3 regions of the Sulfurovum sp. NBC37-1 genome follow, and region 1 is predicted to be linked to each of the others. Evidence: riboswitches for the same ligand, from Rfam matches in the RefSeq annotation. Region 1 holds a riboswitch; each other region holds the start of a gene.
The links. Region 1 has a riboswitch for cyclic di-GMP ahead of SUN_RS13815 (hypothetical protein). Riboswitches for the same ligand answer to the same signal wherever they lie in the genome.
Positions count from the first base shown of each region.

Region 1 (10,361 bases):
ATTGATGCATGTAGGCATCGAACGGCATGGCGATATTCCGGATCAGCAGGGTTCCTGTGGTTCCTACGGAAATTTTTTCATCAGTGACCGTAATGAGGTCGGCATCTACGAACTCCTGCAGCTCTTCGAGTGCATTGGCAAAGTACTCTTTGAAATTGATGCCGTGTTCTTTTTCTACACGTTTAATATCGATGGAGAAGTTCGCCATCAGTTCCATGATGACCGCTTTGCGCAGGTAATCGTCTTCGCTGAGCTCCACCCCTCTTTCAAAAGGGAGTTTTCCTGCTTCAATGGCAGCTTCATAGGCCTTCATATCTTTGGTATTCTGTGCATAGTAGTGACTTCCTTCCCCGATACTCGTTAATCCTATACCGATGAGGTTTGCGCCGCCTTTGGTGGTGTAACCCTGGAAGTTTCTGTGCAGTTCGCCTTTTGCAATGGCAGAGAAGAGTTCATCTTCGGGTTTGGCAAAGTGGTCCATTCCTACCATTTTATACCCGTTGCTCTCAAAAAAGTCAATAGTATACTGGAAGATCTGCAGTTTGACATCCGGTGCCGGCAGGGTGGTCTCGTCGAACTTACGCATGGTCTTCTTCATCCATGGAACATGGGCGTAGTTGAAAACCGCCAATCTGTCAGGGCTGAGGGTAAAGGCTTCCTGAAGTGTCTTTTTGAAACTCTCGAACGTCTGGTACGGCAGGCCGTAGATCAGGTCGACATTGATGGAATTGATACCGTATTTCCTGGCAAGGTCCACGGCTGCCTTGGTGATCTCATAGGGTTGGATACGGTGGATCTCCTGCTGCACCTTTGGGTCGAAGTCCTGTACACCGAAAGAGATACGGTTAAAACCGTGTTTCTGAAAGACTTTCATCTGCTCCTCGTTAAAGAACCTCGGGTCGATCTCACAGCTGATCTCTGCATCTTCACTCCAGTTAGGGAAAGTCTTCTTCACATAAGTGACGATCTCGTCAAGCTCGAATGCTTTGTAAAAGGTCGGTGTACCTCCGCCAAAGTGAAACTGGATGACTTTGCGGTTCGTATCGAGATGCTCTGCAAGGATGTCTATCTCTTTTTTGAGATACTCAATGTATTGGCTGAGTTTCTCTTCCTTGGAAGTAAAGACCACGTTGCATCCGCAAAAGTAACACGCACTTCGGCAGAACGGCAGGTGTATGTAGAGTGAAAGCTTGTCCGTACCCTCATCGAGGTATTTCAGGTATCTATCATAGGTGAAATCATCATTGAACTCCAGTGCGGTAGGGTAAGAGGTATATCTCGGCCCCGGTTTGGAGTATTTGCTGAATTTTTCGAAATCGATGTTGCTCATTTGTTTCCTTTGGAAAAAGCGTTTAGCGTTTAGCGTTTAGCATTTAGAGAAAATTATTCTGTATGCTTTTTTCACTCAACAAACCTGATACGCTCTGTATTAATTGTTTCATTTTTTCTTAACGCTCAGCGCTTAGCGCTAAACACTTGGCTGGATCAGCAGTGCTGATCCAGCCACACCATGATCCCCTTCTGGGCATGGAGTCTGTTCTCTGCTTCGGTAAAGATGACCTCTGCATGTTTTTCAAAGGTCTCTTCGCTCACTTCATAGCCACGGTATGCCGGCAGGCAGTGGAGGAAGATGGCATCGGATTTGGCCAGTGACATCATAGCTTCATCCACCATATAACCTTCGAATGCTTTGAGACGGATCTCTTTTTCATCTTCCTGTCCCATGGAGACCCAGGTATCGGTGGTGACGACATCGCACCCTTTCACCGCTTCTTTTGGATCATTTCCGAAGGTGATCTTCGCGCCGCTCTCTTTGGCGATCTCCATCGCATCTGCAACGATGTCAGGGTCGCATTCGTAGCCTTTCGGTGTGGCCACCCTCAGCTCAAAACCGAGTTTCGCCGCCAGCATCAACCAGGAGTGGGTCATGTTGTTCCCGTCACCGACATAGGCACAGATAGGATCGTCCGCTTTGCCGAACTCTATCATCGTCAGGTAGTCCGTCATCAACTGTACAGGATGGTAGGAATCCGTCAATCCGTTGATGACCGGTACTTTGGAGTAGGCAGCGAACTCTTCGAGCTTTGACTGTTCGAACGTACGTATCATTACCATATCGACCATGCGGCTGATAACCCTTGAAGTATCTTTCATCGGCTCACCCCGTCCCAGCTGTATGTCATTGGCGGAGAGGAAAAGCCCGATACCGCCAAGCTGGTAGATCCCGGTCTCGAAACTCACACGTGTACGTGTGGAACTCTTCTCGAAGATCATTCCGAGCGTCTGTCTCTCCAGGTAGGGAACGAATTGCTTCTGCTTGGTCTGTGCCTTGATCTTCTGTGCCAAAGCGATCATTTCCAAAAGTTCTTCTTTGTTGAAGTCTTTAAGCGTTAAAAAGTGTCTCATTGGACTGCCTTCTTATCCTACTCACGTATGGATAGTAAAATTTAAAAGAGATTATTTTACCATAAATGGCTTGAAAGTTATGAAATTAATTATTGTCGGGGTGAGGGCACCCCGATCTACAGTTATTTCTGCAGTAAAATCGCCGCCTCTTTGGCATGATAGGTGATGATGATATCCGCACCCGCACGCTTGAAACCGAGCAGTGTCTCCATCATGACCTTGTCGTAGTCAATGACACCGGCTTTGGCCGCCATTTTGAGCATGGAGTATTCGCCGCTGACGTTGTAGACCGCTAGAGGCAGGCTGACGTTGTTCTTGACATCGCGTATGACATCCATGTAGGCCAGGGCCGGTTTGACCATGAGTATGTCCGCGCCTTCCTGTTCGTCGGCGACACTCTCCGCGATGGCTTCCCTGCGGTTGGCCGGATTCATCTGGTAGCTTCTTCGGTCTCCGAAAGAAGGCGAGCTTTCCGCGACATCCCTGAACGGTCCGTAGTAGGCTGAAGCGAATTTGGTCGAGTAGCTCATGACAGGCAGGTTGACAAAACCTGCGCCATCAAGCCCTTTTCTTATCGCCTGTATCATTCCGTCCATCATGCCACTTGGTGCGATCATGTCAACACCTGCTTTGGCGTGTACCACGGCCTGCTTGGCCAGGTTGTCAAGTGTAATGTCATTGTCAACCGTTTCCAGAACAGGGTCGAGTACACCGCAGTGTCCATGGTCCGTATATTCGCAGAAACAGAGATCGGTGACAACGAATATGTCGGGATGTGCCGCTTTGACCGCTCTGACCGTTTCGGCAATGATCCCATGCTCGCACATGGCATCTGACCCTACAGAATCTTTCACATCAGGAATACCAAAAAGAATGATGGCCCTAATGCCGAGTTTCTTGAGTACGTCACACTCTTTGACGATCTCATCAATGCTCATCTGGTAAACTCCCGGCATGGAAGCCACTTCGTCTTTGATGCCTTCGCCGCTTCTGGCAAAGAGTGGATACATAAAGTCATTGACACTCAAATGTGTCTCCTGCAAAAGGTCTCTGAGGACAGGGTTGATTCTTTTTCTTCTAAAACGTGCGAACATAATCTTACTCACCTTTGAAATAAATTGGGGTATTTTACACTAATTATGAATTGTTAATTATTAATTGTTAATTGTTTCTGTATAATTCCGGCATGAAAAACATAGAGATATCACAAATCGCTACTTTACCGACCAAATACGGCACCTTTAAAATACAGGCATTCAAAGAGATAACCGACTGTGACGATGGCAAAGAACATTTGGCCGTCTTTACCGAGGATCTTGCAGAAACTCCCATTGTACGTGTTCATTCGGAATGCTTGACGGGTGATGCGCTTGGGTCTGCCAAGTGTGACTGCGGAGAACAGCTGCATTTTGCCCTGGAGCTCATCGCAAAAGAAGGCGGCATGCTCATCTACCACCGCCAGGAAGGCAGGAATATCGGCCTGCTTAACAAAGTCAATGCCTATGCCCTGCAGGATAAAGGCTACAATACAGTCGAAGCCAACCATCAGCTGGGCTTTTCCGCCGATGAGAGGACGTATGAGATCGTCGAATACATTCTGAACCATTTTGGCATCAAAAAGCTCAGGCTTCTGACTAACAACCCAAAGAAAATAGAAAGCCTTCCCCGCATAGACATAGTTGAACGCATCCCCATACAGATCGAACCCAACCCGTACAATGAGAAGTATCTCAAAACGAAAAAAGATGAGCTGGGGCATCTGCTTTAAGCATACGAGACAGTCAATTTACGCTCCCCACGTTTAATAATTGATTAATAACCAAAGAGATATAATTAATAATATATACTAAAAGAGAAAGCCTCCCTGTTGCGGAGCAGGTCCGGAAAGCTATGGGTCTGTGAGCTGTCATGTGACAGCAGATAAAAAGATCGCCAGGTTGCCTAATAAAAAAGTTTAAATAGTGTGAGTGTAATTCACTTACAGATAAGGGGTAATAATGAAAAAAACATACAAAATAATACTGAAACAGTTTTTGTTTCTGGGAATGATGCTGGCTGGAAGCTCGGTATCTGCTGCGACACTGGACTGGAATACAGTGGGATGGTCTCCGGCAGGTTCCTTGACCCAATCTTACACGGATGTTGATAGTTCAAAGGTCAATATTGATGTTACGATGACAGAGGACACAGATAGATATAACAGTGGTGTTCCTTCAGTTAATAGTACCTATGGATTGGACTACTACGTAAATTATAGTTCTAATACACAAAAAATTAAAACAACAATCACTTTTTCTTCTCCTGTAAAAATCAGCTTTTTGCGCTGGATAGATATAGATTCAGGAAATCCTTCTACTGACTTTGACGATAGAGTGATCGTTACTGCAAAAGATACTTCCGGGGCAACGGTTTATCCAAGTAGTGAAACTCTGGGTGATCATATTGATAAAAATGGTCCCGGAGATTATGAATCAGACGGTACTACTCTTAATGATGATGATCCAGATGGTTACGTAACGGTGGCATTTGAAGATGTTTATGTAACCGAGGTCTCTTTTGATTATACGAATGGTAGCAATGCTCAAAGTGATCCTAATAATCAGGGTATTTATTTGGCCAATATCACTTTTGATGCACTTGATTCAGATGGTGATGGTATTGCAGATGTCAAAGATATCGACGATGACAACGACGGGATTTTGGATGTGGATGAGAGTACACCTGCTGTAACGGAATCAAATACAGCATCGGGAACGATCCCTGATAATGGGTATCCTAATACCTGTCTGGATAGAACGTTCGATATACAAGATAGCGGTATAGTTAATGATGTAACGATCAAAGTAGATATTGCGCACACGTGGAGAAATGATCTGATCGTTCAGTTGATTTCTCCCTTTGGTACAGCGGTTGATCTGATACGAAATGAAGGTGGTAGTCACAATAATTTGAGTGCAACCTTTTTCGATGCGGCGACAACCTCCATTGTAGGGGATACGACGGATTTTACATTGGGCTCTTTTTTGCCCAGACAACCCGAGCAGGCGTTAAGTGCGTTCAATGGAGAGGATCCGCAGGGTACTTGGACGCTGCATATGTGTGATGACGCAAGTCAAGATACGGGAACTTTTAATGAGGCGAATCTTACCATCAACTATGTAAATGAACTGGATAGCGATAACGATGGTATTATTGACTGCCTCGACCTCGACAGCGACAACGACGGCATCCCGGATAACGTGGAAGCACAGCCGACTGCCACCTATGACGAACCGGATTCTGCCTGGGCTGATGCCGACGGTGACGGGCTGGCGGACCAGTACGACACCGACAGCGGAGGCACAGCAGTGACACCTTCGGATACTGATGGGGACGGTATCCCCGATTATCTCGACAGCGACAGCGACAACGACGGCTACACCGACTGTGAAGAGGGTAACAGTGTTGCCACGGGCTGTCCGATCACCCCGGGCGATACCGCTTCGACAAAGACAGGCCTTGTCAGCTGGGCACAGGGAAGCCTGGGTGATGTCTACTGGGATACAACCAACAGTGCCTCAGTATCAAACGGCAATGTCGATGACCCATCAAATGATCTCTTCAATGAAACAGGAGACACATCTGAAGTAGGCTACCGCGAATTCCTCTGCGGGAAAAACCGAACCACACTCACACACTTCCAATGGAAGATCGTCAGCTTCTGTTGCGCCACGGGTTCGAACCATATCGAAGACCTTCTTGGCGGCGACTTGGGTGCCTACGGTACCGACTGGGTCGTGTTCAAGCAGAGCGGAACAGACCAGTATGAGATCAACAGCGGCCATAAAAATACTACCAAAGCACAGCTTGCTGCCACAGACACGGTAGTGCCAGGAAAAGGCTACTGGATCATTGCAGACCTCGGAGGGGCAGGAAATGAAAAAAACATCACGATCGATAAAACACTTTCGAACCTGAGTCCCGCTTCAACGGTTACTTCTTCATCAGTAGGTATCACTAATCCCGACTTTACAGAAGTACACGAATACCTGCTGCCCAAAAATGAAGTCAGTGACCCTAATACGGTCGATTACAAGAAATATATGGCAGGCAACCCCTTCCCGTACGCATTTCAGCTCTCTGATCTCTATTTCAAGCACAATGCGGGTGGAATGTCTTACAATGAGATGGGCAATACAGCCAATGACAACTATATCAACAAGATCGTCTATAAACATGACAGTAATAAAACAGGCCCTGTGAGCGGTTACATGGCAGTAGACCCTGCAACCCCGGGCTTTGATGGTTCCATTCAACCAATGGAAGGATTCTTCATCAAGATAGAGAAGAACCAGACCGATAATTATGTCAACCATTTCGCTTACCCGCTGATGAACAAGTAAAGGAGCAAACAATGCAAAACAAAAAAACAAAGATACTTCTTGTCCTCGCAATGCTGCTGATGATAGGCGGTACCATGCTCCAGGCAGGAAGTGGTAAAAGCGTACAAAAAACACAAAAAGCCAAAAAAGCAGGATGGTACATGCGTACGAGAGTATCCGCCACCGCAGAGGACGGTAGCGTCTATGAACATAACAGTGCAGGTGTCTTCGGCGAGCTTAAACAAAGTAAAGCCAAAAAAGACAGACATGATGTCGCTGCATACGGTCCTGCAGTACTTCAGGTGGTCTTCCCCCATTACGACTGGGAAGAGGGTGATGCCGGTGACTACTGGAGTGACTACCGAAAATACAAAAAGGCAAGAGCAGACAAAAGAGCCGTCTGGACCTTCCAGGTCAAAAACCAGAAAACAGTCGATCTCTCAAACGCAGAGATCCACATCAAGCTTGATGATGCCATAAAAGTGAACTATATCAAAGAGAACGGAAACGTAAGATACATAGAGATCGGAACAGACAAAAAGATGAAGAAGAGATTTATCCTAGTCGATGTGGACAACCACCAGACCTACAGTGTGGATGAACTCGAATACGCCAACCTCTCAATGGACGGCAACCATACCAGGACCTTCAGATGGGTCAGGGGTGATGTTAGGAAAAAAGACTTTAAGCCGGTTGTGTTGCCGGAGTAGGTCTTGTCCCACCAAAGATTAAAGTCCAACTTGGATGGCAATGTTAGAAGGTGACATAAGTAAATTGAACTGGAAAGGAAGTATAGTATGCCAAAAGAAAGAATGCTGATCTATGGAGTGATTCTCCTTGTGTTGGCTGTGATCGGTTACTTTAAGTACAGTGGCGCAGAGAGTGAAAAACATGCTGTAACGCATAAAACGGTAAAACAAGAACGAAAAGTATCTGCCGCCAAGGTAAATACTGCAAAAGCAGATGAAAGGTCAGAGCCTGTAGAGGATGTTGTATCTGAGACTAAAGAAAAGAGTGTTTCTGCTGAGAATCCGAAGATGTCTGATGCAAATGATGAGGAGGAAGCGGAAGATGAAACCCCTTCGGTCAAACGAAGCCAGCTTATAGGCGGTGCGGATGTGGAGTGGATAGAACCCAAGCCAAAAGACCCGGACAACAAATTTGGTGAACCTCCTTTGTAAAAGTTGTAGGTTTGGCACGGCCAAACCTACATTTTATATTAAATTCAACCTAAATTAGATAAAATAGTAGGAATTTAAAGAATGAAAGAAAACGCCACCCCTGTTGCGAAGCAGGTTCGGAAAGCTATGGGTCTTTGATGCTGTCGCCTGGCAGCAGACGAGAAGATCGCCAGGTTGCCTAAATAGAAAAAATTTATACGCTGTATTAAGTATAATTTGCTTGCAGAGAAGAGGCAATTAATGAAAAATACATACAAAACAATACTGAAACGATTATTAGTTATGGGAATGACACTGGCTGGAAGCTCGGTATTTGCCGCGACACTGGATTGGAGTAGCCAGGGAGGATGGGATGCCGGCGATCTTTCAAAAAATTATACCAATGTGGATGGTAGTCACATCGATGTGGATGTTGATATTACCGGAAACACGGGTAGGTTCGAAAATAATGAGCCTAATGATATAACTGACAGTGTCGATACATCGCTGGATCTTGATGTGAATTTTAACACCAAAACGGAAAGCGTAACGACGACATTGTATTTTTCCCAGCCTATACAGATTACCAAACTGCGAATTCGAGATATTGATTATGCGGACCAGTTTTTGGGTGCTAAATTTGAGGATCGCGTTATTATCAAAGCGGCAGATGATGATGGGAATGTATATGAGCCTGACAATGTGGCAAAAGGTTCGCATATTGATGAAAACAGTGCAGGAGACTATGAAAGTGACCAGTCAGGGCCTCTTGATGATGATGATCCAGATGGATATGTCACGATGCAGTTTAGCAATGAGTATATCACTGAACTCAATGTTACATATACTTCAGGAACTAATGTACCGCGGAATAATCCGACAGAGCAGCATGTCCTTTTGGACAATATAGATTTTCATGCGAAAGATACCGACGGTGATGGCGTAGCGGATTTTTGGGACATCGACGATGACAATGACGGAATCTTGGATGCCGTGGAGATACAGGGTGCTGGTAACTGTGCTTATGGTTTCTTCCATATGATCGATGGTGTATTAAATGTGTTTGATCCTGAAAATGAGGTTTATTTACCTATAGGAGGGCAGAAAGCAAGTATCAATGCGATGGGCTTTGATGATCAAAGCGGTAAACTCTACGCATCGGTGCGTGCAGCTACGACCGATGATTATGGTACTTCACTTGTAAAAAATGATGTGATAGAGATAGATCGTTACAGTGGCAAGATTAAAAAAGCCAATACGATCAATAACAGCAAAATCGACAGCTATGCGGCAGATTTTTATAATGGAGCACTTTATGCACGCAAAAGTACAACTAAGTTATACAAGTGGATAAAAAGTGGTGACATACTGAGTGAGATAACATTTACTTCTGGATCGGAAAATGCTGCTGACTTTGCCATAGATGATTCAAGCGGTACAGTTATGGCATACGGGTTACGATCAACTAGTCAGACATCAGGAAGTGCAGATAATACAAGACTATATAAAATAAATCTTAGCAACAATACCAGTACCAATGTTAAGCTAACTGTTACAACGCCGGATGGGGCTGATTTGAGTAAAGGATGGGGTGCAACATTTATAGCAGACAACAGTAAATTGTTTGCAGCCAATAATAATGGATACATTTATGAGATTGTCGATTATGATACTGCTACTCCGACCGCAACATTTCTCTATCGTTCGGTTCCAACCGGTAATAATGATGGTGCAAGTTGTCCTGATGCCAACCAGTATGCTGTAGACAGTGACGGTGATGGAATCGATGACTATCTCGACCTCGACAGTGATAACGACGGTATTCCGGACAATGTAGAAGCGCAGCCAACTTCAGGCTACGATGCACCTGATTCTACTTGGACAGATGACGATGGTGACGGCTTGGCAGATCAATATGATCATAATACTGCAGGCGTCGTGGGCAGTAACGGCCTGATCCCACCGGATAAAGATGGAGACAATACTGCCGACTTCCTCGACAGCGACAGCGACAACGACGGCTACACCGACTGCGAAGAAGGTAGAAATCAGCCTGTTTGTACGCCCAACCCGACTGTACGAGATAACGGTATGCCAACATGGTACTATAACGATGATGATTATAATCACGTAAATGGTTACATAACAGATCCTGACCCAGACGATGGCGGAAATATTCAGGACGAAGTCACGGGCAACCACGAAGCCGCCTACCGCGAATTCCTCTGCGGGAAAAACCGAACCACACTCACACACTTCCAATGGAAGATCGTCAGCTTCTGTTGCGCCACGGGTTCGAACCATATCGAAGACCTTCTTGGCGGCGACTTGGGTGCCTACGGTACCGACTGGGTCGTGTTCAAGCAGAGCGGAACAGACCAGTATGAGATCAACAGCGGCCATAAAAATACTACCAAAGCACAGCTTGCTGCCA
Region 1 covers NC_009663.1:2,162,356-2,172,716, reverse strand. Annotated here, with positions in the region: gene hemN (oxygen-independent coproporphyrinogen III oxidase) at 1-1,330, opposite strand, end outside; gene argF (ornithine carbamoyltransferase) at 1,486-2,406, opposite strand; gene hemB (porphobilinogen synthase) at 2,529-3,500, opposite strand; gene ribA (GTP cyclohydrolase II) at 3,593-4,174, shown strand; gene SUN_RS10825 (proprotein convertase P-domain-containing protein) at 4,404-6,788, shown strand; gene SUN_RS10820 (hypothetical protein) at 6,800-7,477, shown strand; gene SUN_RS10815 (hypothetical protein) at 7,565-7,948, shown strand; cyclic di-GMP riboswitch class I at 8,032-8,130, shown strand; gene SUN_RS13815 (hypothetical protein) at 8,189-10,361, shown strand, end outside.

Region 2 (10,361 bases), 270 kb from region 1:
TCTTCTTGCTGATACTGACTGTTGTGGCGGCAATTGCTGCATATCTTACAGGATCAGCCGATGGAAAACACGCATGGGATCTGCTCTCTGAAGCGGGACAGGCGGACCTGAAGGCCCACAAGACACTTGGAACATACCTGATGCTGGCATCGGGTATTGTACTTGTCTTTAAATTGTTCTCTGCCATAATTAACAGAGGGATGATGAAAGCACTTTACCTACTGGTACTCATCCTTTTTGTAGTGGGTATCCTGAAGCAGGGCAAAGAAGGTGGTGAACTGGTCTATACTTACGGTGCCAATGTCAAGATCGTGAAGACCAAAGATGACGAACTCTTTGACTGTAAAGATGACCTGAGTGATTATATAGCCGAAGAGAAAGAGGCTGAAGAGGAAGCGAAAGCGGCGGCAGAGGCCAAAAAGACAGAGGAATCTGCAAAGCCTGAAGACAGTGTCAGCAAAGAGGAATCTGCAGCAATAGCTACTCCAGAAGCTGTAAAAGACCACACAGCAGCAGCTGCAGAAGTAGAGGAGGCTGCATCGAAAGAAGCATTTGAGACTAAAGAGGACAGTGCAAACTTCAAAAGTGAAGCTCAGGTAGACGAGAAAAAAGAGATCGCTCCTGCCGAACCAACGAAACTTGAAGACAGTGTCAGTAAAGAGGAGTCCGCTGCAATAGCCGCTCCAGAAGCTGTAAAAGATCATGCGGCAGCATCTGCAGAAGTGGAGGAAGCTGCATCAAAAGAGGCATTTGACACAAAAGAAGATAGCGCGAACTTCAAAAGTGAAGCTCAGGCAGATGAGAAGAAAGAGATCGCTCCTGCAGAATAGTGCTTTAATTGTTTACAGTGATCAGGAGCTCCCGTCTCCTGCATTGTCATCATAATCCAATTCGTATACTTCGTCTTGTTCCGTTCTTTTAAGGGTAGAGAGGTACTTCGCCATCTTGGCGGTCTGGTTTCTATCCAGGTTTTTTGCAAATGAGATCATGACATTTCCAAATGCCGTCCGTGTTTTGCCGTTTTGCAGGTCTTTAAGCCTTTTGAGCAGTACCTCTTCTCTTCGTCCCTGCAATCTAGGTGATGCACCGATACCTTCCCCAAAAAGCCCGTGACATCCATGACATCCGTTCTTCAAATAGACTTCCGAGATCGTCTCTGCATTTAACAGCAGGTTCGACAAAAGTACAAGTAATATCTTTTTCTTCATTCCAAACACTCTTTTTTGGTATATTATATTCATAAAATGATGAAAAATCAATTTTGATAAAAAAATAACTTTTGTTTAATATTATGCCAAGTATAATCAATAAAGACAAAATGTAAAATTGTCTAAAAAATGAAAAAGCCAAACTTGTTGTGAGACAGGGACGGAAAGTTATGGGACTTTAGAATATCAAGTTTACCAGACTGCCATAGATAAAGTAGTATCTATTACTTCATATTACTTTAATTGTGGTTCCTTTTTCAATATTAAAAAGGAGTTACAATGCATAAACCTCTCCAACACTGGATAAAAACCCTTCTAATAATGTGTTTCTCAATCGGATTTTTGCATGCCATTGAGATTGTCAACCTATCCCAAGCTGTGGATGTCGCAGGAAAGCAGCGTATGTATACCCAGCGGATGCTGAAAGATTATGCAATGATCGGTCTGCAGAACAATTTCGGAAATCCAAAAGAAGACCTGACGAAGACGATGGCGAATTTTGAAAATCACCTCGACTCACTGATCGCATTCAACAAAGAGCCCAAAACAGAAGAGAGCCTCTTGAAAGTGAAGAAGATGTGGGGACCCATTAAAAGAGCACTGAATGAACCGACAAGCAAAGAGAAAGCCGGAAAGATGCAGGAAGATCTGGAAGCACTGTTGAAACAATCCAATGAGGCAGTTGGCCTCTTTGCCAAGCAGACAGGGAAGCAGTCTGGTGAGATTATCAATATCTCAGGGAGGCAGCGTATGCTCTCTCAGAGAATGGCGAGTCTGTACATGCTGAAAGTCTGGGGGGTGGATGACCCGCAGTTCAAGAAGAAGATGGATGCGTCTATGAAACTTTTCAAAGATTCCCTTAACCGCCTGATGAAATCCGATATGAACACTCCGGAGATAACGGTACTTTTGAAAAAAGCGGAAAGGTCTTTTAAGTTCTTTGAGATCATGAACAAGTCAAAGTCGAAGTTTATTCCGGCTTTGATCTATAAAAAGTCCAATGATATTCTCAAAGATATGAATACTGCGACGGGTCTTTATGCTGCCCAGGAAGGTAAATTAAATGGCTGATATATACAAAAAAACAAAACAGTTGGGAACCTTTTTTCTGTTGACCGCTTCGTTGGCGGCAGTGGATATTCAGAGTCCTGAGGATGCGGTAAATATTGCTGGTAAACAGCGAATGTATACACAGCGTATGTTGAAAGATTATGCTATGGTCGGAATGGGAAATACCTTTGGAGATCCGGCCAAGGATCTTAAAAAGACTATCGATGAATTTGCAGACTATTTGGCGTCATTGAAAGGGTATGCGAAAAATGATACAATTAAAAAAAGTCTTGATGAGGTTGAAGCCCTGTGGAAACCACTTCAAAAAACATTGCAGGAGGGCCCGAAAATAGATAAAGCGGAAACACTGCAGGTGGATCTGGAAAAACTTCTGAAGGCGTCGGACAAAACGACAAAGCTCTTTACTCGGGAAACGGGTAAAAACTCTGGTGAAATTGTCAATATAGCGGGGCGTCAGCGTATGCTTTCACAAAGGATGGCAAGTCTCTATATGTTGAAAGTCTGGGGTGTCAAAGATCCAAAATTCAAAGTGAAACTGGATGATGCATTGACACTTTTCAAAAGTTCGCTGGAAAAGTTGGAAAAATCCCCGTTGAACAATGAGGAGATTAATATTTTGCTGGCCAAGGTAAAGCGTTCATTTGTTTTCTTTGAAATGATGAATCGCTCAAAGTCAAAATTTGTTCCAACCCTGATCTATAAGAAGTCGAATGATATCTTGAAAAATATGAACAGTGTTACACAACAGTATGTCAAAATTGAATCAAAATAAAAGGAAGATGAAGATGAAAAATGTATGGATAAAAAATATAAGTATGGCGGCGGCAGCGGTTTTAGTGTTCTCCGGAAATGTCTATGCTGTTCAGACAACAGAGGCACCGGCTGCAACAACGAAAAAAACGGCCATTGCCGATGTGGTCCAACTGATCGATATCGCAGGGAAGCAGCGTATGCTTTCCCAGAGGATAGCGAAGGATTATTTGTATGTCGGGAAAAAGATAGCCGTATCGAAAGCAAGCAAACAGCAGAAGAAGTCTATTGAAGAGATGATTGCTGCACACAAAGTACTGGTAGATTCCATCAATGATCCGGAGATTCAAAATCTGCTCTCTTTCGTTGAACTCAGTATCGAAGACTTTAAGACAACAGCAAACGAACCGTTCAATCTTGATAATGCCCAGCTGATCATCGACTTGAGCGAGTCTATGCTTGAGGGAAGCCAGTATGTCGTTAACTCTCTTAAAGAGAAAGTGAAAGTGAAAGAATCCGCTATTGTCGGAAAGTCCGGTAAGCAGAGAATGCTTGCTCAACGTATCGCAAAATACTATATCGCTTATCAGGCAGGGATCAAAGACAAAAATACGGTTGATCAAATGAAAGCAGCTGTTGCCGAATTTTCGGAAGCGCACAAGGCATTAATGAAAAATCAGGCAAATACCCCGGAGATAAATAGGAAACTTCATGAAGTAGACAGACTGTGGAAAATCGTCTATAAATTCTATCTTAACATAGAAAAAGGCGGACTGCCTCTGATTGTTTTCAATACGACAGATGATATTACAAAGAAAATGAATACGATCACGGCAATGTATGTTGAACTTTATAAGTAAGATGATTTGTAAAATCAAGAAGGATTTGAAATGAATAAAATCTTATGTATCTGTCTTTTGGCAGGAAGTTTGGCGTATGCAGCCCAGGTACACTCGAAAACAAGAGACAAAAGTAGTACACACAGCACACAGAAAAAGGTTACCAAAAAGAAGGCTACCCCTAAAGCTAAAGTTTCAAAAAAAACAAAAGATAATGATAATACACAGAGTGCACAGCAGAAAAAGGTTGCTACGGTCTCCAAAGTACTTTCAAAATCGGTAGACAATAACAATACACAAGATATCAATGAAAAGAAGGTTGCTACAATTACCAGGGGTGATGTCAAAATTCTTGAAGCTACGGAAAATATACGTTTTTTAAGTCAACAGATCGTAAAAGAGTATCTTTTTCTGTTCGTGACACCTCAGAAAGAGCCGGTAAAGGTACAACTGAAGAAGAGACTGGTCACACTGAGCAACAATATCCGAATGATCGCATCGACGACAAAAGATGTTGATTCAAAAGATATTTTGGAGTTCCTGGCATACAGTAAAGACCAGATTGCAGAGACTTTGTCTGAAGAGGTCACGGAAGAAAATGCAGCATTGATGCTTGACTACAGTGAAACACTGCTGGAAGGAGCTGACTCCATTGCCGCAGCACATGCGTATGATTTTAGCAAAGAAGAACGTATGCTGATGGCAGCCAAACAGATGGAGTATCTGGTAGAACGTATTATGAAATACTATATGGCACTGCATGTGGGCTTTGACAACCCTACCAATCGTGAACAGATGAATAAATCTATTGCACAGTTTGGAAATAAGTTAAATGATGTTGAATCCTATCAATACCCTGTGGATATCAATAAAGTAAAGAGTGAACTGTTGGGGTCCTGGTATGCCAATGGTATGTATTTGGGAAAGTCAGAAACACTTTTCATTCCGAAACTTATGTTGATGTCGACAGCCTATCTTGAAGACTTGATCGTCAAGATTGCCTTATATCATAATCAGAATCAGTAAAGGAGAATGAAGATGAATCTGTTAAACAATAAAAATATTTTTTCCTTTCTGATTGTACTGATTCTTGCCGGTTTAGGAGGAGTATCCTACCAGACATATTTTTCGTATAATGATTACAGGAAGGCCGAAGAGAGTAAAAAAGAAGTCCGTTTTGTTGAACTGCTCAGCCAGACAATAGATGCCCTTGCCAAAGAGCGCTTGGACAGTGCAAGCTATATGGGAAGTGGCGGTACTGCTGCTGACAGTGAATTGAAGGCAAGCCGTGAAGCTGTAGACCATACCGTTGGTTCTTTGGAAATGTATGTCAGACAGAATGCAAACCTGAGACTGCATAGCAAAAGAATTGCTATGGTTAAAAAGAAACTTTCGGAGGTCAGAAACAAGATCGATACGATGGGGTCCGACTATAAAGATATTTTTTATACCCTTTATCATCAGGAGATATTTCAGCCTCTTATTGGAGCGATAAGAGTGATTACAGCAGGGGAACAAGATCCTGCTATGAAAGCGTATCTTTCAAGCTATGCTGATTATTTGAAAGCCAATGGAAATGTTCTGCTGGAAGACAGTGGAATACTCTATGTGATCAATGGAAGATACCCTATGAAAGATGAAGATCTTCAAACCTGGGATCAGTTGCTTTTGCATGATGCTTTGCCCTCTTTGAAACAGATTACGGATTATAACCTGAAGAAAAGTCTTGTATCGATTGTTTCGGCAGACGCCTATGGGAAAATAGGGAATCCTGAACGTATTAAAGTACTTTACGATGCTGAGACAGGAGAGTATCAGATAACGCCAAAAGAGTGGATGAAGCAGAGCAGGAAGAAAACAGACTATCTGATACGGGCACAGCATATCCTGTTGGGGACGGTACAGGTTAAGGCGGCAGATCGCAGCATAGAAAGCGAAAACAGTTTAATGCAGTATGGAGCAGGTACACTTTTTGCACTTTTTGTACTTTTGGTTATGCTGATAGTCAATTACAACATCAATAGAGACAAACAGCTCTTCGATGATACTTTGAGAGATATAGAAGCTGTTCTTAACAAAGAGCAGCAAAAAGAATTGCAGAAACTTATCGACAGACATGATATCAATAATATTTATCGATTCCTCGTCAATACCATACAAGAAGCCAATGAGGCAAAAGACCTCTTCCTTGCAAATATGTCTCATGAAATTCGTACACCTCTGAATGGAATCGTTGGCTTTACCCAGTTGTTGAAATCTACAAATCCTACTCCTGATCAGGAAGAGTTCATTACCGTCATAGAGAACAGTTCCGACAACCTGCTTGCGATCGTGAATGATATTCTGGATCTCTCGAAAATCAAAGCAGACAAGATTGAGCTTGAAAGCATTCCTTTCAATGCAATAGAGAAGTTTGAATCCGCTATTGAGTCTTACGGGGCAAGGGCGGCGGAAAAAGATATTGAACTTGGGGTATTTATAGATCCGGGTCTTCCTACACCATTGATCGGTGATCCGACTAAAATTTCTCAAATCATTGTCAATCTAATCAGTAACGCGATTAAGTTCACAAGTACGCATGGAAGCATTGATGTTCGTATAGAGAAGATGAATGAAACGGAAGAAAACGTTACTATGAAATTCTCTGTAAGAGATACAGGAATTGGTATTACTGAAGAACAGAAAGACAAAATCTTCGATCCCTTCTCCCAGGCAGATGTCAGTACCAGCAGAAAATACGGCGGTACGGGTCTGGGGTTGGCTATTTCCGTAAAACTGACTGCCTTTATGGGCGGTGAACTGGATATTGAAAGTGAAGAAGGTGAAGGATCGGTGTTCTTCTTCTCTCTGACCTTGCAAAAAGGTGAATCCGCTTCTGTACTGCCAAGACCTGTCATGAACGGATTTACTGTAGCAACGGTACTTCCGGATAAAAATACAGAGAGTATTCTTGCACGCAATCTCCAAGAGTATGTGGGTGCTACAGATGCAAAATTTATGATCTATGACGAGGATGAAATTTTGCAGGAAAAAACGGATGCTCTGCCTGATCTGCTCTTTCTAGACCATAGCTATTTCCAGCGGGAAGATGAACTGGAAAAATATCTTGATTTGTATATAAGAACGATACTTTTCACAACAAGCGATAAAAAACATCAAATTGAATCCCTAATGGATAAGATTGACAAAGTTGTCTATAAACCGGTCAATCTCACCAAAACATACAAAGCACTTGAAGTTGTTTACAGCGAAATAAATACTGTGGATGTATCACGGCATGAGGAAGAGAACGAAAAGAGATTCTTCAAAGGCCTTAACATACTGGTAGCAGAAGACAATGTTATCAATCAAAAACTTATTTTGAATGTTCTGAACAAACTGGGTTTACAAGTTACGCTTGCCAATAATGGTGAAGAGGCACTGCATTTACGCCAGAAAAATAACTATGATATGATCTTTATGGATGTACAGATGCCTGTGATGGGAGGGATCGATGCGACAAAAGAGATCCTGACCTATGAAGAAAAAAACCGCAAGCATCATATTCCTATCGTAGCATTGACTGCCAATGCATTGCAGGGAGATAAAGAGAAGTATATCAAGGCAGGTATGGATGATTACTTGTCCAAACCACTTGTACTAGAACATCTAACACAGTTGTTAGAGAAGTATTTTGAAAATAAAATGATAAACAATAAAGAAGAGATAGCTGAGGAGGAAGTAAAGTCATCTATGGTACAAACGCAAGTGCCTACAGAAGAAGATTTGAGTCCAAATGACGAAATACCTGAAACTGAAGCCTCTTCTGAAAAGGAAGAAGAAATGGAGACACCTGTTGAAGCAATAACCATTGAAGCAGATATTCTTCTACATCATGAAGAGCCTTTGTCATCAAAAGTATATGCAACAATGTTGCGAAATTTGGGATATACCGTAGATGTTGCAGACTCTACCATAGATTTTATGGATAAAGTGGAGAACAACTATTACCACTTTGTACTGTTTGATGCCGATTCATTTATGCAGATACACTGTCTGATAGCCGATATCGTGCATGATGCAGGTGCAAGACCCTTCCTTTTTGTTTCAGAGAAAGAGATCGGTAATATTTGCTGTGAAACTTTAAGTATGGAGCCTGATGTCGAGGAGATAAAGAAAAAGTTGGAAGCCTCAGTATAAGATTCTTGCCAGATATAGTCCTTCGGGAGGGGAAAGTCTGGAGTGATACCGTTTTTCCGCATTTATCTGCTTTTGCAACTGCTCAAGTGTAAGTTCATTCTGCGCACAGAGCATTGCCGACTCTACCATCATTCTTACCTGTGAACGCAAAAATCCGTTTGCAGTGAAATAGAGGAAGTGATATTTTCCCTCTTGTCTGTAATTCGCATCATAAATCTTTCTGACCGTGGTATGTATGTCGGAACCTGTTTTGTGGAAATAGATAAAGTCATGTTCACCTACGAACATCAACAGTGCTCTTTTGAGGATATCCGGATCAAAACTGCTGTAATGTGCAACATATTTTCTCTCGAATACAGAGAGCTCATTCTCTTTGAATATATATCGGTAGATACGTTTTTTGGCAGAGAATCGTGCATGAAAATCATCAGGAGCAGCAGAGATATGTTTGAAGCGTATCGTTGAGAGTTTTTTGTTGAGGCTGTTCTTTAATCTGTTTAGGTCAGACCAGAATTCAGGTAGGTCAAAATGGATAACCTGTCCGCTTGCATGCACACCTGCATCAGTACGTCCGCTACCTGTAAGGGGTGAGATAATCTGAAGATCTGCGAGAGCATTTTCTATGGTAGTGGTTACGGTCCTGTTTGTACGGGTTTGCTTCTGAAATCCCTGAAAGGCACTTCCGTCATAAGCGATCACAGCTTTTACTCTCATTGTTATCCTTTTAAAAATACCTTGCTACACGCTTCTCAAATATAACTCTGCCAAATATGAAGATAACGATGGCTGTAAGGATGAGTGCAGGGATATCCCCCCACTTTTCCAGAGAAGAAGCGATGAGGTAGAGAGACAGCGTGATAGAAAAGATGATAATAAAAGAATAGTTGGCTTGATAGCGTGGGTTGATCATGGCAAAAGCGGCTACAAGGTAGACAGAGAGGATCGGGATCAGGCTGACAAAGAGGTAAAAAAGTGCCCTTCCCATTCTATGTTTGTCTGTTTTGATCAGAGCCCAGTAAGAAACAATATCTTGAAAATGGAAACGGTATTTCTGTTTGCTATCAAAGACTTCCAGAGATTTGTATTTTGCCTGCTGGAGCTTGTTTTTGGTATAAGTGTAGCCATACCCCTCCTTCAGAAGAAGAGATGCGACCAGTTTGTCCCGATTGAGCTGTCCCTGCTTCGAGGAAAAGAACTGCTCTGCATCTTTCTTGGTCCGGTTATAGATGACCATGTCATGGAAAAGTTTGCTCTTCTCATCTTTCTCTTTGACATAGATGTAATAGTCACCAAACTTCTGTCCAAGTTTGCCCGGAATGATGTTGAGTGTTGCTTCAGTTTTTTTCTTCTCTTTAAATGCATTGTAAAGCTGTTTGCTTATCGGAATGCCCAGAAAGGAGAGAGTAGAGAGAAGAACAGAAAATAGAATACCAAGCAGCAGTATGCTCCGAAGTACCTTCTTGGCTTTGAGGCCCAGTGCATAGAGTGCGATGAGCTCATTGTCCTGTGAAAGTTTCATCAGTGTGTTGGTCACTGCAGCGATGAAAGAGAGGGGAATGGTATAGAAAATGATATTGGGCAGGGAGTAACTGTATAGCAGCAACAATTCCAGAAAATTTATCTGTATCTGTGCGGTCAAAGAGGAGATCTTGACCAGATATACAAGTGATATGATTAGGAAAAAGGGTATAAAAATGGTCAAAAATGCTTTCGTGAAATTTGACGAGATATACCCTTTGACATTAACCATAAATGAGTTTCTCCAGCAGTTGGACGGACTGCGTATCGTAAAGGTAAACAATAAAGGTGGCCATTGCTAAAAAAGGAACAAAAGGTACACCTCTTTCACGGTAGATCAGTGCCGGGATCATTGCCAGTATGGCGGAGAGAAAGATGGCGACGAAGAAGTTGGGGAAACCAAGCAAAGCCCCCATCGTACCTGCAACAATAACATCTGCTCCGCCCATCGCCTGTCTTCGTGCAAGCAGAGAGGAAAGCAGACCTATGAGATAGAGCCCGCCGGCGGCAATGGCTGCATAAAGTGCGGAATGAAGAAAGTTCGGCTGTACCAAGGCAAAGATCAGTGCAGTAAAATTCACATTGTCCGGCACGGCCATATATTTGAAGTCAATCATCACCAGGGCGAGGAGTGCTGCAAATGAACTCGCGACAAAAGGCAGATACCAGACCAGTCCGAGTTTCAGGTAGAGCATCAGGAAGATGAGCCCCGTAAGAAATTCAACAACAGGGTACTGTACGGAGATCTTCTCATGGCAGAAATAGCATTTTCCTCTTAGAAAAAGCCAGGAGAAGA
Region 2 covers NC_009663.1:1,891,427-1,901,787, reverse strand. Annotated here, with positions in the region: gene SUN_RS13795 (DUF2231 domain-containing protein) at 1-830, shown strand, start outside; gene SUN_RS09565 (c-type cytochrome) at 852-1,208, opposite strand; cyclic di-GMP riboswitch class I at 1,336-1,416, shown strand; gene SUN_RS09560 (type IV pili methyl-accepting chemotaxis transducer N-terminal domain-containing protein) at 1,488-2,279, shown strand; gene SUN_RS09555 (type IV pili methyl-accepting chemotaxis transducer N-terminal domain-containing protein) at 2,272-3,051, shown strand; gene SUN_RS09550 (type IV pili methyl-accepting chemotaxis transducer N-terminal domain-containing protein) at 3,065-3,889, shown strand; gene SUN_RS09545 (hypothetical protein) at 3,920-4,894, shown strand; gene SUN_RS09540 (ATP-binding protein) at 4,907-8,047, shown strand; gene truA (tRNA pseudouridine(38-40) synthase TruA) at 8,039-8,761, opposite strand; gene SUN_RS09530 (LptF/LptG family permease) at 8,772-9,797, opposite strand; gene SUN_RS09525 (prepilin peptidase) at 9,790-10,361, opposite strand, start outside.
Region 2: it holds a riboswitch for cyclic di-GMP, as region 1 does, so the genes downstream of both, SUN_RS09560 (type IV pili methyl-accepting chemotaxis transducer N-terminal domain-containing protein) here and SUN_RS13815 (hypothetical protein) in region 1, are expected to answer to the same signal.

Region 3 (10,361 bases), 200 kb from region 1:
TGGTAATACCCGCACTCGGACCATCCTTAGGGGTTGCACCTTCAGGTACATGTATGTGCAGGTCATAGCGTTTATACACTTCACTCGGATCGACAGGGATGCGTTCCTCTCTCTCTTTAGCCGTATGCGGAATACATGACGACGGAATCGACAATTTCTTCTCATCGATGAGTATCTTCACGACAGAATGGGCGATACGCACTGATTCTTTCATGACATCACCCAGGCTTCCCGTGAGCTGAAGCATCCCCTTCCCTTTGATCTTGATGGCTTCGATTGTCAATACATCTCCGCCCACCGCTGTCCAGGCAAGACCGCTGACGACACCTACCTGCGGCTTTTTGTCTACCAGCGAAATCTCAAATACCTTCTTGTCTGTAAAGTGTTCCAAATTCTTCTTTGTCACGGCAATATGGTCTTTATTTGCATCTTCAAGCAACATACGTGCACTTTTTCTCATCAGTCCAGCAATACGGCGGCGTAGGTTTCTTACCCCCGCCTCTCTGGTGTACTCATCTATGAGTATTTTTAGAGCCTTGTCCGAAATCGAGAATTCCCTACGTTTGAGCGCATGCTTCTTCAGCTCCTGCGGTATCAGGTAGCGTTTGGCGATTTCGAATTTCTCTTTTGGCGTATACGAGTTCAACCCAATGAACTCCATTCTATCACGAAGAGGCGCAGGAATGCGTCCCACATCATTGGCAGTAGCAATAAAAATGGCTTTGCTCAGGTCAATGTTGAAATTCAGGTAGTAATCCCTATATTTACTGTTCTGTTCGGGATCGAGTATCTCAAGTAGTGCCGCCGTCGGGTCTCCCCTCATACTGCGTCCTACCTTGTCTATCTCATCGAGCACGATCACCGGGTCCATGCTCTTGGCCTCAATGAGACCCTGGACCAGACGTCCCGGCATTGCGCCCACATAGGTCCTTCTGTGCCCTCGGAGTTCATTGACATCTTCAAGGCCACCCAATGCAATACGCACAAGCGGCCTGCTTAGTGCCGTGGCAATGGAATTCGCAAGAGAGGTCTTCCCTACACCCGGAGGTCCTGCAAAACAAAGTATGACACCCCCAGCTTCTTTCTGCTTGATCCCTCTAAGTTCCGCGAGTTCCCTCACAGAGAAGAATTCAACGATGCGCTCTTTGGGTTTTTCCAGAGAATAGTGGTCTTTGTCAAGTTCTTCAGCAACCTCTTTAACACTCAGGTTCTTTTTGGTCTCTTTCCCGAACGGCACTTCCAGTACCCATTCCAGATAGGACTGAAGTACATTGGCATCAGCAGAATCGGGATGCATCCTGGCAAGGCGGTCAAGCTGTTTGCTTATCTCCTTGTAGGCATCCTCGTTGAGATGGGGTTTGAGTGACTCTACTTTTTCCCTGAAAGCGGCTATCTCCTCTTCGCGCTGCGTATCCATACCCAGCTCCTGCTGTATCTCTTTGAGCTGTTCTTTGAGGAAATATTCTTTATTCGTCTGTTCGATCTTGGTATGGACTTTCGTACGGATCTCCCTCTGCACCTTGGCAGACTCGATCTCGGAGGTCACAACATCGATGAGGCCGAGCAGCCGCTTCTCTATATCCGGCTCTATATATAGCACATAGGCGACCTCTTTGTCCAGTTTAAGCATGGAAGAGACAAGATCCGCGATGCGGTTTGGCTCATCATTCTCCTCGATGGTACGCACCAAGTCGGCAGGAAAGTGGCTGCTGAGAGAAGAGAGTATCTTTATCTTGTCACGCAGCACACCCATAAGCGCATCGACTTTGAGCTGATCGTAGCCATCCTGTTTGACGATATCGATGACCGCTCTGTTGAACTCACCCTCTGCCGGTTCAATGATCTGGCCGCGTGCCAGGCCCTGAAAGAGTATTTTTACCCTGCCGTCTGGAATGTGTACTTTACGCATAATGGAACCGACCACCCCTACCCTGTACATCGCATCGAAATCACGACTTCCCTCTTTCCCCGGGATGGATGATGTTACAAAAAGAAGTGAATTGTTTTCCATCGCTTCGGTAGCGGCGTCGATATCTTTCTGGTCTGTCAAAAAAATAGGGCTGATCATAAACGGGTAAAGAAAGAGTTCATCCTCTACCACTATCGGCAATATGGCCGGGAAATCATCATAATCGCTTAATTGCATAATTGGTTTTTCCTTTTGAAAATTGGTTAAATTATTTCTTTGTAAAAGTTTATCAACAGTAGATTAACATCCGATAATTGACCGATGTCGAATTGTTTCCATCCAGGTAAAGATACCTGGACCATCTTTTTTCTTAGTCGAAGATCTTTCCGATAAAACCTTTTTCGGGCGGGGTAATATCTGCCATCTCTACAACAGACCCTTTGTTCTTTTCTCTGTATATCTTTGCCGCTTCTGGCTTACCTGTCCTTTCATACAGCGCTGCAATATTCTCGTTCAACAGATACTGAGCCATGTGCAGTCTGACCAAAATGGTCTTGACCAGCGGCGTATAGGTAGATCCGGGATAGCGCAATAGGTAGGTACCTGCACCATTGATACTGTCCATGATGAGTTTCTGGTCCTTATAAACATCTTTGATACCGAGGAAAGCCGCTTTGAGCTTCATGTATTCGATGTATTCACGGTTCTTCTCACCACCGAAACGCTTGTTGTATTCATCAAGGTAATAGCCTGCAAGCAGGTACTCTTCATTATCCATGTGTGCGACGGCAAGCATCATCATCGCTGTTTGCATCAGTGGAGAACGCATATGCTCACTTTTAAGTGAAATATAGTAAGCATCCGCTTTATCCATATTTCCTGCAGCGATACTGTTTCCTATCTGTTGATACCAGTAGAGTGCCGGTTTGTTGAACTCAGCCACATCGTCATCATCTTTGGAACATCCCACGAACAGAAACGCTACAGCAATTCCTAGCAACAGACTTTTTTTAAAATTCATACTTACCCCATCATAGTTGTTATATTTAATATCATATCCCAAAATATGTAAAAAACGTATTAGGTGAGGCAATAATGTCATCAAATTTTATATTTTAATAAATCGATCCACAGGATCGGGGAATTATTCCCGACATAGATTAAAAAGGATAGATGGAATGCAAAAAGAACATATTTTAGCCTACTTTGCTGATCTAAAAAGTGAATTGACGGAAAGCAGGATCGAAAAAATAGGTCTTTTTAGAAGCGACACTAAAGATTGAAGACCATATTAAAAAAGATCGATTTTATTGAAGCTGTCTGCAAAGAAGATGGGTCCGTTACCAATGCTCTATCCGACAAAAAATGCTCAAGAGTATCCATTTTGATGCATCTCACCTCTATAGCTGAAGAATTCAATAAACTTTCAGAAGATGCAGAGTAAGAAATTTTGAGTAAATTCGATAAAAATGATTTAAAGGGAAGTTATATTACCCACGATTATATAGATGAAAACCTGAGTATCATTGAACATATCATCCGAGACAAACTTCCAAAATCAAAAGTATTATCAAGAAACTACTTTTTCCACTTGACAAAGTTGCTAAAGCCCAAAAAGAAGATCCGATCGGTGACGGAAGTGTAGACAATAATCTTTAATACTATCTTCAAGGAGCAGACAGTTTATACCCAACACTTTGACACCGAATATCAAATACTATAAAAATTGCTTATTTTATATTTATTTTATCTTAGACATGTTATCCTTAAATATTAAAGTATGATACGATGAAAAGCCAAACCTGCTGTGAAAGCAGGAGCGGAAAGTTGTGGGTCTTCATTTTGAAGACAGCCAGACTGCCAAGCGTAAGCCATAACATTTATGTCATCTTTTGATATACATACGAATTTCACTCAGTGACGACTGAGTATAGAAGGTGTTACTTATGAAAAATTTGAATTTTATTTTTAAGATATTGTTATTTCTATTTATATTTATTTCTTTTGGAAATGCTGGGTGGATAAAATCAGGTACTACTGAATGGAGAACAGATCCAAGTCCTTACAACAATAATGATGACTCAACCATGGATGCTGGAATCAGCGGTGCTACACAAATTGAAGTAACGATAACTGGTAGTATTGAATATCAGGCATCTTGCGGTTATGATTATGTGCAAATTACCGAAAGCACTGGAGCACACACTGTTCTTAAAACATACTGTGGGTCAGGTATTAACGATACATTCACAGTAAATGCCCCTACTATTCGACTAGTATTTCATTCAGATGTAAGCGTAGTAGATACTGGTGTTATTGTCACCATTAGAGACACTTCCCCAAATAGAGCCCCCACAGCGAATGACATTACTGCAATAACACATAAAAACGCACCTATTACTATTACACTTATTGGATCTGACCCAGATAATAACCCTATAACATATGGTATCGTAACAGGGCCTACAAATGGTTCATTAAATGGTACGGATCCAAGTCTACTCTATACGCCAGATGCTAATTACACTGGACCTGATTCTTTCACTTACCAAGTATGTGATAATCAGGCTCCTATTTTGTGCGATACTGCAGATGTAAATATTACAGTGACAGAGAATCATCCACCTATTGCCAATGATAAAAACTATACAGTGGTAGAAGGTGGAACAATTTTGGGCAATGCAATGTTAGATGATCCTGCAGACTATGATCCTGATCCTGTTGATTTTCTTGCAGTTAGTTGGCATTCAGGATTAAGTGATCCCTCAGCAGCAAGTACTTTTACTGGTCCAGATACGACTGGTATATTTATATTTACAGCCAGTGTAGGATACGCATCCAACCCAAACAATCCTGTAACTTTTGATTATAATGTTACTGATGGATATGGTGGTGTAGATACAGCAACTGTCACCATTAATATTGTAGCGCCAGAAGCTGATCTGGGTATACTAAAATCCGCTCCTGGTGAAGTCGATACAAATAGTCCAATGAGCTATACACTTACTGTGGAAAATGATAGCAGCAGCATTTCAGATGCCCAAAATGTCATTGTCGAAGATGTACTGCCTGCAGGTATGCTTTACAATGGGTCTACTGCTCCGTCAGGATGGACATGTTCCCTCTCCGCCGGTACCATTACCTGCAGCACAGCTATTTTGCACCCTGGAGAGAATGCGACTATTACCATCAATGGTTTGGCCCCCGCTGTGGGTGGGGATATCAACAATACAGCCGTAATCTCTTCGGATACACCTGATCCAGATACATCAAATAACACATCCAATATAGTAACAACCACTGTCAAAAAAGTATTAGCAGATGTTGCAATTACCAAAAGTGCATCACCCAATCCTGTTATTACAGCCAGTCCTCTCGATTATACGCTCACTGTACAGAACATCGGCTCAGGCGATGCAGGAAATGTTCAGGTTCTCGACAGCCTGCCTTCCGAGTTGCACTTTGTCTCGATCGATGGCGGATCGGACTGGAGTTGTAGCCAGGGGCAACTGATTGTCTGTGACTACATTGCCAACAGTGGGAAATTGGCATCAGGCAACACTGCTGCGAACATCAATATTCGAGTCACAACCCCTGCAGATGTAGACGACTATAACATTACCAACACTGCTGCGGTCTCTACTTCTACACAAGATACCAATACTACCAACAATACCGATGAAGCAACCGTGACCGTCAATAGTGGTACCAACACAGGAGCAGACTTTCCATTGACAAAATATCTCCAGTACAACCTCTTTGGTGATATGAAGCTCATCGGTAATGCCAACGTCAACAAACCTTCCAGTGATGCAGATCAGAACTATAATGATAATATAGACATGAAGTATGTTGACGATGATGGTGACTCCAGTACCTTCAACTCCTCTTTTTCAACCTTGAACCTTTCCCCTTCATACAAAATAGTTTGGGCGGGTCTCTTCTGGGAAGGGCATATTTGTAGTAATAACTCAAATGGCACCGGCAATGGAAACGGTACAGGATGCGACTGGCACCACTCAAACTACAACAGCTTCAATGAAGCCAAAGACCATCTTGACGTAATTAAACTGAAAACACCCAATAGGAGCGACTATATCGATATTACCGCCAATAACCTGAATATCATTGAAAGGAACAGTGTAGATTGGAACTATGCCGCTTTTGCAGACATTACACACCTGCTTGATGAGAATGAGTTCGGCGCCTATGGTGTTGCCAATATTATATTGACAGAAGGAGTAAAAAGTAACGGTGGTAACTATGGTGGATGGAGTATACTTGCGATCTATGAAGATCCCTCCAAAACACTGCATTTTAAAAATATTTCGGTATTTAAGGGATTCCAATATATTACAAGCAATGATAATCCTATTGATATTAACGGTTTCGTTACTCCGTTAAGTGGTCCTGTCACCGCATCAATTGCGCTCTTTGCCGGTGACGGTGACCCTGTTGTAGGTGGTGTTGCCCGTATGCGTGTCAAAAAAACTTCAACATATAGTCCTATAGGAGACTCAGTTATCAATCCGACAGACAACCTGCTCAACAGTACCATCGCTGAATTTGGAACGCCTATCAACAGCGGTGTCACCAAAACTTATGGTGTCGATGCCGACCGTGTCGATGTCAGCAGCTTTATGGACAACGATCAGCATGATACACGCTTCTATTTTGACGTTTCGACACCAAGCGGCGGTGTGGACTGGTACTCCCTTACCATGTTTGCATTTGCTACTGATCTGACCACACCAGTAATCGACGATATCAACAAAAGTGCACAAATCAGAGATAATAATGGTACACTTAGACCTGCCGGTCCAGGTGAAGAAATATATCCCAACTCGGAACTTATCTACACCCTTAAATTTGAAAATAGCGGAGAAGAAATTGCCGAACAGCTTGAAATTTTTGATGATTTCGATTTTGATTCTTTAACCCCGGCTCTGGACTTAAGCAATTTTGACCTCTCTCAGATCAAACTCTCCGAGCCAAACAGTGCAACTTGGCAGACAAATCCAAACTGTGGGTTCAATGCAGGACAGAGACGTGTATGGTGTAAAATTCCACAGGTATTTATTGGCGACAAGTATACAATGCAGTTTGCAGTAAGAATCAGAAATGATCTAAGGAATATAGAAGATGAAAATGCAACCAATACTGCCTACGCAACCTACAAAAATGCTACAACCGATGAGTATGTTATACTGGTCAGTAATGCACACGGAAACTTTGGAGGGAAAAGTAATACCTACAATGCCGGTGTACTTACTATTCCTACTGGATGGGTGTATGGTGCCGTCGGTATGGATGCCATAAACGATGACTACCCCTATGCGGCAGATAACAATATTACAACTAAAATAGTCAATAAGTCATTCAAACTTAAACTCGTTCACCTTGATATCTCTGGGTATCAATCTGCCTTTACCGGGCCTACGTTCAATATGCCTGTTTTCTTAACTCTCTGGAATGATGACAGTGTCCGGCTAACACCTGAGGGTAATCCTGTACCTGAATTCTCAAATGGCGAGTCTGAGATTACTGCTTCCGGATTGAACCTGGAAAGAGCACATCAAAGTGACTGGATCAAAATGCACTTTATCGACTGGAATTCACTTGACTGGGGCAATTACAATGGTAACTGTATACAGCATAGTACAACTTCAGGGAATTACAAAGGCATACCTCAGTGTCTAAACTCTGATGGAAAACTAGCAGATCTTTTCCCGGCTGACAAATACCCCCGTGTACATAATATCTGCCTTGGCAATGCACTTAGCCTTAGTGGAAATCAAGTGCCAGCTTGTAGTCCACAAGCATATGCAGGCTGGAGTGTAAACTCTGCCAAACATATTCAACCTGAAAAATATAATCATGTTTATGGATGTCTTCATTGTTTGACAGATTCCAACACTACCTTTATCAGCAGATCATCCGATGATTTTGCTGCACGTCCAGAAGAGTTCAGCATTAGTTCAACTAATACTTCCTACCCGGATTTGCTACGCTCCGGACAAGAGTACAATTTGACCATTCATGCAGAAGATGGACTAGATAACGATACTGCTAACTACGATCGCATAAGCAGTGATATTAATCTGAGTGCCTCCCTTTATCTTTCTGATGGCACACAGGACAGCACAGGATCGATGCATGGAACTGCACAAAAAACTTCTCCAAGCGACTGGAACATTACAAATGGTGTTTCTCAAGTTCAAGACACAACAAGTACAGATGTTGTAGGATTTTCATTTGATGACGTGGGTGACGTTACTATAAATATCCGTGATCTTACCTGGTCTGCAACAGATGAGGATGATACGCCATACGACTGCAATATAACAACAACAACCATTGCAAATGGAGAGACTAAGGCTATTGAAGGAGGAGCGTATATCTGTGGCGAAACCCCAAAACTTACATTTATACCCCACCACTTTACCCTTAGCGGTGTGCACCTCAACAATCATGCACAAAAAGGATTTACCTACCTCTCCAATGATCTCAATATGTCTGCTCATGTAGAAGTTACTATCTCCGCGATGAATGCGCTAGAAGGAGTAACTACAAATTTCCGTAAAGACAATGGATATTATGAACATGCTGTCAACGTTAGCATGAGGGTCACTGACTGGAACCCATTATTACCTGTGACGACACGACATCCTCTCAATAACTCTGTACGTATTCATGATATTAATCAGACATTGGCCGGAGCTCAGATTCCGGCAAAGCTCCTTGGTTTTGGAGGAACCGATGCAAACGGTACACATATCATTGACGTAAATGAGAGCGATGAAACACAAAAACTGATGTTCAATTATTCACGCAACAACAACGAACCAATTAATCCGTTTGAAGTACCGGGTACCGACATAAATCTTACGGTTATCTCTAACTATAGCGGTACTGCTCCTGAAGGAAGTGCAACAATCACTGGCACTAATTTAGCCGATGCCAATGCAACTTTTCTCTTTGGTAGGACAAAATCATCCAAGTTCTTCTATGACGATGTAACTGGCAGCAGCCAGAAAACACCTATTTCCATTGTCGTATATTGCGACAAATGGCCAACAAGTGCTGCAAACTGCCCGGGAGTTGACCTTGTATACGGGTCAACAAATGAAAATAAATGGTGGCTCTCCACCGGCCATGACATGACAGATAATGATGGAAACATTACATTAACTGTCAGTTCAAGTGCTGGTAGTCTAAATACACCTAATGTCAATATCATTTCAGCAACTAATGATGGTACAGACAACAACATCATTGTAAATTATCCTCTAAACAGTACTCGCCCTTATATTGTAGATATAGACCTTGTTACCACAAACCCGACAGATACAAGTTCCTGGCTTATATACAATCCAGACTCTACTATATCAGCTTCTTCTCCATTCTACAGAGTACGGTTTATCGGTACGGGTGGTGGTAATTGGAGTACTACAGGAAATTTACCTGGTGTGGGAAGTGTTGTAGACGACAATGTAAGCAGGAATAAATCCAACAGGGTGGAGTGGTAAATGAAAATAACATATTTTACACCTGCCATTGCTATGATAGAGCTTATCTTTGCCATTGTCATTATGGGGATCGTATTGATGTCGGCCCCTATGCTCATTAGCACTGCCCAAAAAAGTACCACTGTAGTACTGCAACAAGAGGGTGTTAACCAGGCAGTATCGAGAATTACGATGATACTTACCTATGCCTGGGATGAAAATGACACAAATAGTTCGTGCATACCTCCTGTTTTACACGTAACAAATGGAGATAGTGAACTGGATCCCATGGCAACAGATCCAAGTAGGCGAATCGGTGTTCCGTTGACTTCCACAACACGCAAATTTAACACCTGCTTGAATGATCTCAACGCTTCGGTGATAGGAATGGACCTTGGTGACACTATAAAAGATGATATAGATGACTTTGGGAATACCGCTCTTTCAACCATACAAAATGCCGGAGGTAGATACATTGGGAAAGACCATGTTGATATAAATACTACTATTACTTATGGTTCAGATACTGTCACCTACAGTAATGGTGGAGCTACACCTATCAGCTTCATACCATCTCCCGGTGCTGCAACCAGCAATGTTAAAAATATAGATGTCAATGTAACAACTTTTCCAAGTGATGCGGAACTTAAAAGCTCCATCGTGATGCATGCATTTAGCTGTAATATAGGCGGTATAGGCTATGAAATGAGGATACTTCCATGAAAAATCTACAACACTTAAAAAGTGCCTTTAGCATGTTAGAGCTTATTTTTGTCATTGTTATTCTTGGAATTGTCTCGTCCATAGGTGCAGAAGTCATAGCACAAGTCTATGAAAGCTACATTGTGCAGCGTGCACAATACCGGGCAAATACAAAGACAGAACAGGCACTCAACCAGATTGCCAACCGCTTGCGCTATGCTATACCCGGAACAGTAGGCGCC
Region 3 covers NC_009663.1:1,964,575-1,974,935, forward strand. Annotated here, with positions in the region: gene lon (endopeptidase La) at 1-2,146, opposite strand, end outside; gene bamD (outer membrane protein assembly factor BamD) at 2,280-2,930, opposite strand; gene SUN_RS13685 (hypothetical protein) at 3,189-3,353, shown strand; cyclic di-GMP riboswitch class I at 3,695-3,774, shown strand; gene SUN_RS09885 (Ig-like domain-containing protein) at 3,856-9,438, shown strand; gene SUN_RS09890 (hypothetical protein) at 9,439-10,140, shown strand; gene SUN_RS09895 (pilus assembly FimT family protein) at 10,137-10,361, shown strand, end outside.
Region 3: it holds a riboswitch for cyclic di-GMP, as region 1 does, so the genes downstream of both, SUN_RS09885 (Ig-like domain-containing protein) here and SUN_RS13815 (hypothetical protein) in region 1, are expected to answer to the same signal.